2 regions of the Micromonospora taraxaci genome follow, and region 2 is predicted to be linked to the other one. Evidence: riboswitches for the same ligand, from Rfam matches in the RefSeq annotation. Region 2 holds a riboswitch; the other holds the start of a gene.
What was found. Region 2 has a riboswitch for thiamine pyrophosphate ahead of FHU34_RS08295 (ECF transporter S component). Riboswitches for the same ligand answer to the same signal wherever they lie in the genome.
Positions count from the first base shown of each region.

Region 1: another riboswitch for thiamine pyrophosphate. It lies ahead of thiE (thiamine phosphate synthase); the one in region 2 lies ahead of FHU34_RS08295 (ECF transporter S component).

Region 1 is NZ_VIWZ01000001.1:1,069,685-1,075,309, reverse strand. Features, by position in the region: gene thiO (glycine oxidase ThiO) at 1-1,146, opposite strand, end outside; gene thiE (thiamine phosphate synthase) at 1,143-1,769, opposite strand; TPP riboswitch at 1,764-1,873, opposite strand; gene FHU34_RS05135 (ThuA domain-containing protein) at 2,176-5,625, shown strand, end outside.
Region 2 is NZ_VIWZ01000001.1:1,735,677-1,741,301, forward strand. Features, by position in the region: gene FHU34_RS08275 (thiamine-binding protein) at 1-210, opposite strand, end outside; gene FHU34_RS08280 (hypothetical protein) at 501-926, shown strand; gene FHU34_RS08285 (energy-coupling factor transporter transmembrane component T family protein) at 1,138-1,938, opposite strand; gene FHU34_RS08290 (ABC transporter ATP-binding protein) at 1,935-3,365, opposite strand; gene FHU34_RS08295 (ECF transporter S component) at 3,468-4,061, opposite strand; TPP riboswitch at 4,136-4,240, opposite strand; gene FHU34_RS08300 (alpha/beta fold hydrolase) at 4,348-5,178, shown strand; gene FHU34_RS08305 (sugar isomerase domain-containing protein) at 5,297-5,625, shown strand, end outside.

The DNA.
Region 1 (5,625 bases), 670 kb from region 2:
GTCCCCCTCCGTGCTGCGATCAGGGCTGCCACCCGGCGTCAGGCCGAGAAACCGGTCGGCCCGAAACGGCGCGAGCAACGGGTCGCTTACGCCGTCGAGCACCAGGTCCGCGATCAGGTCGGCGGTGATCGGGGCGAGCACGATGCCGTGCCGGTGATGCCCGGTGGCGACCAGGACGTCCGGCCGGCCGGGCAGCGGCCCGAGGATCGGCGCGTTGTCCGGCGTACCCGGGCGCAGCCCGGCAACCGCCTCGACCAGGTCGTACTCGGCCAGTTCCGGCAGCAGGTCGACTCCGGCGCGGAGCAGGCGCTGCACAGCGCCGGCCGTGACGGTGGTGTCCGCCCGTTCCTCGACAGTCGCGCCGAGCACGACCTCCCCGTCGACACGGGGCACCAGGTAGACGGGTTCGCCGTCGGCGTACCCCCGGATCACGTGCCGGAAGCCCGGCGCGACGCCGTCGGGCGCGCGGAGCCGGAGGATCTGGCCCTTGACCGGCCGCACCGGTAGACCGGTGAGTGCCGCGGCCCCGCAGCCGGCGGCGACCACCGTCACCCGCGCGTCCACATCGGACAGACGCCGAACCGCGTGCGACACCAGCACCGCGCCGGCCTGCTGCGCCGCCGCGCGCAGCGCCGGCACCAGCAGCCGTGGGTCCACCTGGTGGTCGGTGGGCGCGAGCGCGCCGCCGCGCACCCTCGGAGCGAGCGCCGGCTCGCGTTCGCGCAGCTCGCTGGGACGCAGCGGGGTCACCGGCAGACCCAACCCCTGTTGGTACGCCCACAGCCTGCGCGCCTCGGCCAGGTCGTCGCCGGTCAGGCCGACCATCAGGGTGCCCTCGGTCCGGTAACCGATGTCGACGCCGGTCACCTCGTTCAACTCGGCGGCGAACCCCGGCCAGCGCTCGGCGGACGCCAGGAGCAGTTCGGTCAACTGCCGCTCACCGAAGTACGCCTCGGCGACCGGGGAGAGCATGCCGGCGGCCACCGCGGAGGCTCCCGAACCGGGCGCCGGATCGTGCACCACCACCCGCAGCCCTCGGGCGGCGCAGCGCCAGGCGATGGACAGCCCGATCGGTCCCGCCCCCACCACCGCCACATCCGGCCGGACCCGGTCGCGCGACGGCGGTGACGGGAACCGGCCGGTCAGCACGTCAGTGCCTCGATGAGCTGGGCCGTCGCCCGCGCCGGGTCGGCGGCAGCGGAGAGGGCGCCGACGACCGCCACCCCGTACGCCCCGGCTGCCCGCAGCGCCGGCACCCGTGCGGCGGTCACTCCGCCGATCGCGATGACCGGCACGTCGACGGCGTCGACGACGGCGCGTACCCCGGTGGGCCCGATGGGATCGGGTAGGCCGGACTTGGTGCTGGTGGTGTGGCACGGCCCGACGCCCAGGTAGCTGGCTCCGGCCGCGACCGCCTCGGTGGCCGTGCCCGGCGCGCGGGCGGTGGCGCCGAGCACTCCGGCGGGGCCGAGCACCCGGCGGGCGGCGGCGACCGGCAGGTCGTCGGCGCCGACGTGCCCGCCGGCGGCACCGACCGCGAGCGCCACGTGCAACCGGTCGTTGACCAGGCAGGTCGCCTCGTACGACGCGCAGAGCGCCAGCACCCGCCGGGCCAGGTCGTACGCCTCGCGGTCGGTGGCGGAATCCTCGACCCGGACCTGCACCACCAGTTCGGCACGGGCCGCCGTGAGGGCGGCCCGGACCACGGTGAGCGGGTCACGCCCGGGTCGGGTGTCGGTGATCAGATGCAGTCGCCCCAGGGACGGCACGGCAACACTCCTCCCTGCGCCGGCATTACCCGGATCAGGTTCGACGGTCGGGGGCTGTCAGCCCCCCTCTCAGCCCGGTACACCGGGCTCCCGTGGGTTACTTGCGTGTCACCGTACGACAGTTCCGCCGGTCTGCCAAGGCGGCGTCGACGGCGTCCGGCCCGGCCGCGACGAGCGAGATCGATGGGGCACTTCATACGGTCCTGTTCGGAATGTCGCCCGCCGTTGCAGAACCGTTACCCGTCTGCATCTTGCCCGACATCGAACCAGCCGAATTAATTTGTTCAGCGATTCGACAAAATGTCGGTGGGGCACCCTGGCACGGCGTCACCACCGGCTCCATGAGGGAGGGCGTTCGGCGAGCCGACTCCCGCGAACTCTCTGTCACTACGACACAGGAGGCGGCGTGTCCCGTTCTCGTCGTGCCCGCGTACCCATCACCGCAACACTGATCTCCCTGGCCATGGCCTCGACCACCCTGTTCGGCACGCCTGCCCAGGCAGCCGCCCAGGTTCCCCCACGGGAGGCGCCAGCCGCCGCCCCGGTCAGCCAGGTGGTGCCCAAGGCACCAAAGGCAGCGGCCGATCCCTTCTCCGTCTTGATCTTCTCCAAGACCGCCGGCTTCCGGCACGACTCCATCCCCACCGGCATCGCCGCCATCCAGCAACTCGGCGCCGCCAACGGATTCACCGTTGACAACTCCGAGGACGGTGCCGCATTCAACGACGCCAACCTGGCGAAGTACAAGGCGGTGATCTGGCTCTCCACCACCGGTGACGTGCTCAACGCCGAGCAGCAGGCGGCGTTCGAGCGCTACGTGAAGGCCGGCGGCGGCTACGTCGGCATCCACGCCGCGTCGGACACCGAGTACAGCTGGGCCTGGTACGGCGACCTGGTCGGTGCGTACTTCGCCAACCACCCGCAGAACCAGACGGCCACGGTCAAGGTGGAGGATCACGCCCACCCGTCCACGGCCGGTCTTCCGGACCGCTGGTCCCGGTTCGACGAGTGGTACAACTACCAGTCCAACCCTCGGCCGGACGTACACGTGCTGGCCAGCCTGGACGAGAAGAGCTACACCCCCGGCGCCGGCGCGATGGGTGCGGACCACCCGGTCGCCTGGTGTCAGGACTACGACGGTGGCCGGTCCTGGTACACGGGCCTGGGGCACACCCGGGAGTCGTACGCCGAGCCCCAGTTCCTCTCCCACCTGCTCGGCGGCATCCGGACCGCGGCCGGCGTCGAGAACGCCGACTGTGGCGCCTCGAAGACCTCGAACTTCGAGAAGGTCACGCTGGACAGCAACACCAGCAACCCGATGGAGCTGGACATCGCCCCCGACGGGCGGGTCTTCTACATCGAGCGCGACGGTCGCGTGCAGATCGTGAAGCCGGACACCGGCAACACGGTCACCGCCGTCGACCTGGACGTCTTCACCGGCAACGAGGACGGCCTGATCGGCATCCGGCTCGACCCGGACTTCGCCACCAACAACTGGGTGTACCTCTACTACGCCCCGAACGACGGGGTCACCCGCAACCTGCTGTCCCGCTTCACGGTGACCGGCGACACCATCAACCTGGCCAGCGAGAAGCAGGTGCTACGGGTCGACACCCAGCGCAACACCTGCTGCCACGCCGGCGGGAGCATGGCCTTCGACGGCGACGGCAACCTCTACCTGGCCACCGGTGACAACACCAACCCGTTCGAGTCGAACTCGTACTCGCCGATCGACGAGCGGTCGGGCCGCCAGGACTACGACGCGCAGCGCACCTCCGCCAACACCAACGACCTGCGCGGCAAGGTGATCCGGATCCACCCGGAGGACGACGGAACGTACACCGTTCCGTCGGGCAACCTCTTCGCGCCGGGCACCGAGAAGACCCGTCCCGAGATCTACGCGATGGGCTTCCGCAACCCGTTCCGGATCGGCACCGACCCGAAGACCAACACGTTGTACGTGGCGGACTACGGACCGGACGCCAACTCGGACAACCCGAACCGGGGCCCGCGTGGTCTGGTCGAGTGGAACATCGTCACCCCGGGCAACTACGGCTGGCCGTACTGCACGGGCACGAACGAGGCGTACAACGACTACACGTTCCCGTCCGGTCCGAGCGGCCCGAAGTTCGACTGCGCCGCACCGGTCAACAACTCGCCCAACAACACCGGCCTGACCAACCTCCCGCCGGTCGTCCCGGCGACCGTCGACTACGGGTACGCCGGTGACGCGCGCTACCCGGAGATCGGCGGCGGTGGCGCCCCGATGGGTGGCCCGGTCTACCGCTACGACGCCGACCTCAACTCCAACCGGAAGTGGCCGGCGTACTACGACGGTAAGGCTCTGCTCGGCGAGTGGAACCAGAACAAGATGTACACCATGCAGGTGACCCCCGACGGTAAGTCGCTTGTGGACATCAACCAGCTGCTCACCGGCATGAGCATGATCCGGCCGATGGACTTCGAGTTCGGTCCGGACGGCGCGCTGTACCTGATCGAGTGGGGCAGCGGCTTCGGCGGCAACAACGACAACTCCGGCGTCTACCGGATCGACTACACCGCCGGTGACCGTGCCCCGATCGCGGCGGCGTCCGCCAACCCGACCTCGGGTCCGGCGCCGTTGACCGTCACGTTCTCCAGCGCCGGTTCCCGGGACCCGGACGGCGGCGCGCTCACCTACGCCTGGACGTTCGGCGACGGGCAGACCTCCACCGAGGCCAACCCGACGCACACGTACGCCACGGCGGGCAACTACACCGCCCAGCTCACCGTCACCAACCCCAAGGGCCGGACCGCGGTGGCCAACGTGCCGGTCACCGTGGGCAACACCGCTCCGACGGTCTCCATCGAGTTCCCACCGGACGGCGGGTTCTTCAACTGGGGTGACCAGGTCCGCTACTCGATCAAGGTGACCGACCCCGAGGACGGGGAGATCGACTGCGCCAAGGTCGGGCTGCAGGTGCTGCTCGGTCACGACGAGCACGCCCACCCGCTGGAGCAGCACACCGGCTGCACCGGCACCGTCCAGACGTCGCTCGCCTCCGGGCACGGCGCCGAGGCGAACGTCTTCGCGGTCTTCGAGGCCACCTACACCGACAAGGGTGGTGCCGGCGGGTCCGGTGCCCTGACCGGCCGGCAGATCGAGGTCCTGCAGCCGAAGCAGAAGCAGGCCGAGTACTTCACCGCCACCGGGCGCGCTCCGGTGAGCACCGGCGGCGGCGACGCCGGCGTGCAGCGGGAAGCTGCCACCGACACCGCCGGCGGCGGTCAGAGCATCGCGTTCATCGAGGACGGTGACTGGTGGTCGGTCGCTCCGGCGGACCTGACCAACATCACCGAGATCCGCTTCCGGGCTGCCTCGGCCGCCGCAGGCGGTCGGATCGAGGTCCGCGCGGGTGCTGTCGACGGACCGGTGGTCGCCACGGCCACCGTGCCGGCGACCGGCGGGTGGCAGACGTACACGGACGTGAGCGCGCCGGTCACCGGTGCCGCGAGCGGCTCGCTGTACTTCCTGGCCCGTGACCCGAACGGCGGCTCCGGTTCGCTGTTCAACGTCAACTGGATGGACTTCGTCGGTCGCGGTGTCACCGAGAACGCGCCGCCGGTGGTCAGCGCCACGGCCACCCCGGCCACCGGCACCGCACCGGTCACCGTCGCCTTCGACGGCACGGCCACCGACGCCGAGGGCGACACCCCGTTGACGTACGCCTGGGACTTTGGCGACGGAGGCACGGCGACCACTCTGGACGCCAGCCACACCTACGCCACCCCGGGCACCTTCACGGCCACCCTCACGGTGACCGACAGCAAGGGCGCCAAGGCGTACGCCACGGTGCCGGTGCGGGTGGACGCTCCG
Region 2 (5,625 bases):
CACGCTCACCCGGGGCGCCCGCGCGGCGACGACGTCGACCGCGCGCTTCACCACCGCCATCACCTCGTCCCACTCGCCCTCGACGGTGGTGAACATGGCATCGGTCCGGTTGGGCAGGCCGGACGCCCGGACCACCCGCACCGCCTCGGCGACCAGGTCACCAACGGAGTCGTCGCCGCCGAGCGGGGTGATCGAGAACGCGATCAGCATGTGCCGATCGTGCCAGTAAATCGGGTGCGCGTCCCGTCGGGCGGCCGTTAGGGTACGGGCATGCGTTACTGACGCCCCACCTTCCGAGCCGGCCCGCCGCCCCGCGCCGCGGTCCGTGCGCTCGCGGGCGTCCGCATGTCCCCTCCGCCGTTCGGCGGCGCTGGCTGTGTCCGATCCCGGCGAGCAGTCCCTCCACCGTTCGGCCGTCGCGTTGCGACGGTCACCAGCCGATCCGACCGACCGCCGGCGCGCGGGACCGGCCGTTCCGGTCGGCATTGAAGGAGGCCCGCATGCCTGCCAGGCGCAACCCGAAGAAGTCCCGTAGAACACCGCTGGGCACCAACCCGACGACCGAGCACGGCCGTCCCCGAGCAATCCGCCCGGACCTCGACCTCGCGGTCGAGCCGGCGGGCCAGGCCGAGTGGGCAGTGCTGGCTGAGCCGATGTTGCCGGCAGTCCTGGTCGAGCCGGCGGTGCCGGCGGAGCCGACGTTGCCGGCGGTGCGGGTCGAGGCGGCGGCGGTGCTCGGTGAGCTGACGCCGTCGATCGACGTGCCGGCGGCAGTCGACGCCCCGGCGGTGGGAGACCTGCCGAAGTCTGCCGGGCGACCGGCGGCACCGACGGCCGGGCCGCCCCAGGGTGGCGGCGGTCGCTCGGGTGGCGGCCGCAGCCAACAGGCCGGCCAGACCCGCCGCTACGCCTTCCGCCGCAGCTGAGCAAACACGCCCCCGCCCCGCTCCCCGGGGAGGCCGGGTCGTGACAGCAATATCAGGGATGTAGTGGCCTCCTCCGCCAAGGAGACCACTACATCCCTGTTGTTGTGCGGATCTTGGCGGCGGCGGCCAGCGGCGGGCGGCCAGCGGCGGGCGGCCAACGGCGGGCGGCCAGCGGCGGGCGGCCGGACTGCGGGGCGGCGGAACGGCGGGTTCAGCCGATCAGGGGGCGGAAGGTGCCGAGGAGGACGCTCGTGGTCAGGGCTGCTCCGGCCAGGGCTGCCGCGCCGGCGACGAGGAGCCCGTCGGCGCGGGTGAAGTGCTGGCGGCGGGCCACGGTTCGGGGCGTACCGGCGTCGAAGCCGCGCGCGTCCATCGCCACGGCCAGCCGGGTGCCCCGGCGGATCGCCCCGACCAGCAGCGCGAACGCGGTGGAGGCGAACAGTCGCAGCTTGGCCAGCGGGTTGCGTCCCGCATCGACGCCCCGTGCCCGCCGCGCCATGCTGATCATTTGCCACTCCTGACCGAGCAGCGGCACCAGCCGGAACGCGGCGAGCGCCCCGATGGCGAACCGGGCCGGCGCTTTCGCGTTCTGGATCAACGCGTCGGCCAGGTCGGTGGGGTCGGTGGTCGCGAAGACGATCACACCGGGCAGGGCCACCGCGAAGACCCGCAGCACCAGGCCGAGCGCGGTGAGCAGCACGCCGGTACTCACGAACACCGGTCCCGCGTCCAGCAGGACCTGGCCGGACCGGTCGGCGGCGAAGAGCACCAGGGTGACCAGGATGCCTGCGGCGCTGAGGAGCAGTGGCCAGGCCCGTCGCGCCAGCACCCGGTAGCGGATGCCGAACAGCGGCAGCACGGCGAGTTCGAGCGCGATGGCGATCGCCGGGGCCACCGGGTCCAGAGTGGCCAGCAGGGTGAACGAGAAGATAAGGGCGGCGGCGACCTTCGCTACCGGGTTGCGGCGGGCCAGCGGCGCACCGGGCGCGGCGACCGGCTCGATGCTGATCATCGGTCGTCGCCCGGGGTTGCTCGTAGGGTGACGCTGCGGTCGGCGAGCGCGGCGACGAAGTCCGCGTCGTGGGTGACAGCGACCACGCCGTGTCCGGCGTCGCGCAGGTCGGCGAAGAGGTCGACCAGCTCCCGCCAGGTCCGCCGGTCCTGGCCGAAGGTGGGTTCGTCGCAGATCAACAGGCGGGGCGCGGTGGCCAGGGCGGTCGCCACGCTCAGCCGCCGCGCCTCACCACCCGAGAGGGTGTACGGGTTGGCAGCGGCGAGCCGCGCCAGCCGCAGCCGTTCCAGCAGCTCGGCCACTGTCTCCTTGACGGCTGACTCGGGCTGACCGGTCCGACGGGGGCCGAGAGCCAGCTCGTCGAAGACAGTGCTCGTGACGAACTGGTGCTCCGGGTCCTGAAAGACCGACCCGATCCGGCGGGCCAGGGCGGGGGCGCGCCAGCGGTGCGGGGGAGTCCGGTGGTCCGCGCCGGCCAACTCGGCGGACGCGGTGACCCGCCCGGTGCCCGGCCGGAGCAGCCCGCCCAGTAACAACGCCAGAGTGGACTTGCCGACGCCGTTGGGTCCGCGGACGGCGAGCGCCTCGCCGGCGCGTACCCGAAGGTCGGTGGAGGCCAGCCGGGGTGGCAGGCCGAGCCGTTCGGCGGTGAGCAACAGCTCCCCGGCCGCGGCGGTGGCCGGGCGGGGCGCGATGGGGTGACCCGGCACCCACACCCCCTCGGCGGCCAGGGCGGCGCCGTGGGCGGCGAAGACGGCTTCGGGTGTGCCGTCCGCGCGGACCCCGCCGCCGGGTTCCAGGACCACCACCCGGTCGACCAGCGGCAGCGCCTCGGCGACCCGGTGCTCGACCAGGATCAGTGTGGTGTCGGAGTCCAGCGCGCCGGCCACCGCCTGCCGGATCAGCTCGGCCCCGGCCGGGTCGAGGTTGGCTGTCGGCTCGTCGAGCAGCAGCAGGCCGGGGCGGAGGGCGAGCGCGCCGGCCAGGGCGAGGCGTTGCTGCTCGCCGCCGGAGAGCGCGGCCGTGTTGCGGTCCCGGGGGTACGGGAAGCCGACGCGGTGCAGCGCCTCGTCCACCCGGGGCCAGATCTCGTCGGTCGGCACTCCCCGGTTCTCAAGCCCGAAGGCGACGTCGTCGCCGCAGCGTGCCATCACCAGTTGGGTTTCCGGGTCCTGGAAGACGATGCCGACGCGCTCGCGTCCCTTGCGGGGGTCGAGCCCGTCGATCTCGACGATGCCCTCCTGCTCACCGGAGTCCTCGGGGAGCAGCCCGGCCAGCGCGCTGAGCAGCGTGCTCTTGCCGGCCCCCGAGGGGCCGAGCAGCAGAACCCGTTCCCCGACCTCGACCCGCAGGTCGACCCCCCGCAGGGCCCAGGCCCGTCGCCCGGCGTGCCGCCAGCCGAACCCCCGCAGAACGACAGCACCCACCGGACCCCCTCCCGCACTGTTTCTCGTTGTTGATCAAGAGGTTTGCGTCAGGATTCCGCCTCCCGTTGACGCAAACCTCTTGATCAACGCAGCTGGTGGGGGTCAGACCAGGGCGCGGTCCCGGCCTGCCGGGAACCGGTCCAGGACGCCGGTGTTGGCCAGTGCCTTGGTCAGCAGCCAGCCACCGGCGCCGGCGATCACCGTGGCGCTGACGATGGTGATCAGCGCGTACGGGATGCGGTAGTCGGTCAGCTCGTAGTCGACGTTCCAGATGAAAAAGTCGAACAGCGCGGCGCTGAGACCGGTCAGCGCGCCGGCCAGTACCGCGGTCGGCAGCCGGAACGACCGGTACCGGAAGGCGGCGAACGCCAGCTCCGCGCCGATGCCCTGCACGATGCCCTGCGGGATCACCGTGCCGGCCCACTGGCTGCCCAGCAGCGCGGAGAGGACCGCGGCGACCGTCTCGCAGTAGAGCGCGGCACCGGGCTTGCGGATGACCAGACCGCCGATCACGGCCGGCATCAGCCAGACGCCGTAGAGCAGCGCCTGCGCCGGCGGGAAGAAGGCGAACGCGCCTTCGGTGGCGCTCCAGACCAGGCCCCACGCCCAGAAGATGACGCCGAAGGCGACAGCGATCACCGAGGCGACCACGATGTCGATGGTGCGCCAACGGTGGGTGTCGGTGGTGGATTTCATGTGGTGCTCCCAGTTCGTGAGTGCGAACCAGGAGAAGACGCACGCCGCGTCCGGTGGCACCGGACTGCGGCGCGGCTGGAGGTCGACCGAACTCCCTGCGCTGGCATTACCCAGATCAGGTTCGAGGGTCTGCGGGCGTACCCGCACTCTCAGCGCTGTGCGCTCCCCTGTCGGATATGAAGTTGTCTCGCTGACGCTAACACCGACCGGGGGCGTGGGCCCAGCAGGGCACCCGCCTGACCTGCGGGAGCGACCCGCCGACTGCCGGATGGGTACGCTTCCGATCATGCGGATCGACGCGCGAGGTCTCACGTTCGAGGTAACCGCCGGTGGTCCGCCGGACGGCGTACCGGTTCTGCTGCTGCATGGTTTCCCCCAGCACAGCGGTGAGTGGGACGACGTCGTGCCGGCACTGCACGCTGCCGGGCTGCGCACGTACGCGCTGGACCAGCGGGGTTACTCGCCGGGCGCGCGGCCCACGGAGGTGGCCGACTACCGGATCCCCGAGCTGGTCGCCGACGTGGTGGCGGTGCTCGACGCCCTCGGCCTGGACGCCGTTCACCTGGTCGGGCACGACTGGGGCGCGGTGATTGCCTGGGCGGTCGCCGCCCGGCACGCCGAGCGGGTCCGCACCCTGACCGCGGTGTCCGTGCCACATCCGGCGGCCATGGCGCACGCCCTGACCAACGACAGTCAGCAGAAGGCCCGGTCGTCGTACATCGCGCTGTTCCGTAAGCCGGACAAAGCGGAGAAGGTGCTGTTGGCGTGGCACGCCACCGCGTTGCGCAAGCTGCTCAGCGGGGTCGGCGACCGTACCCGGGTGGACCGCTACGCCGACCCGATGCGCGAGCCGGGGGCGCTCACCGCAGCGCTGAACTGGTACCGGGCGATGTCCCGCGCCGACCTGGCCGCGGTCGGCCCGGTCGCGGTGCCCACCACGTACGTGTGGAGTGACCGGGACGTCGCCATCGGCCGGCTCGCCGCCGAGGCGTGCGCGGCGAACGTGACCGGCGACTACCGCTTCGTGCAGTTGGCCGGTGTCAGTCACTGGATCCCGGACGCGGCGCCGGGCCCACTCGCCGAGGCGATCCTGGCCCGGGCCGGCGGTACGGCGTGAGTGGCGGCAGGTCGTGCCACCGGCGCTCGACCTGGTGGTGACCGGCCGCACCCCTTGTCGACGTGCTCGGCGGGGGCACGGTTGACTGGTTGGCCCGCAATCGGACGACGGAGGACGCATGACGGTGAGTGCCGAGGACTACCTGGCCGTGGTGACCGAGACGATCGGTCGGGTGGCCGCCAGTCAGCGGGAGGCGGTGGGCCGGGCCGCGGACCTGATCGCCGAGGCGGTACGCGCCGACGGTGTGGTGCACGCGTTCGGCACGGGGCACTCGGAGGCCCTCGCCATGGAGATCGCGGGTCGGGCGGGTGGTCTGGTGCCGACCAACCGGATCGCGCTGCGCGACCTGGTGCTGCTCGGCGGTGAACCCGCCGACCGGCTCGGTCCGATGCTGGAACGGGACCCGAGCGTGGCGCACCGCCTCTACGAGTTGGCCCCGGTGCGGCC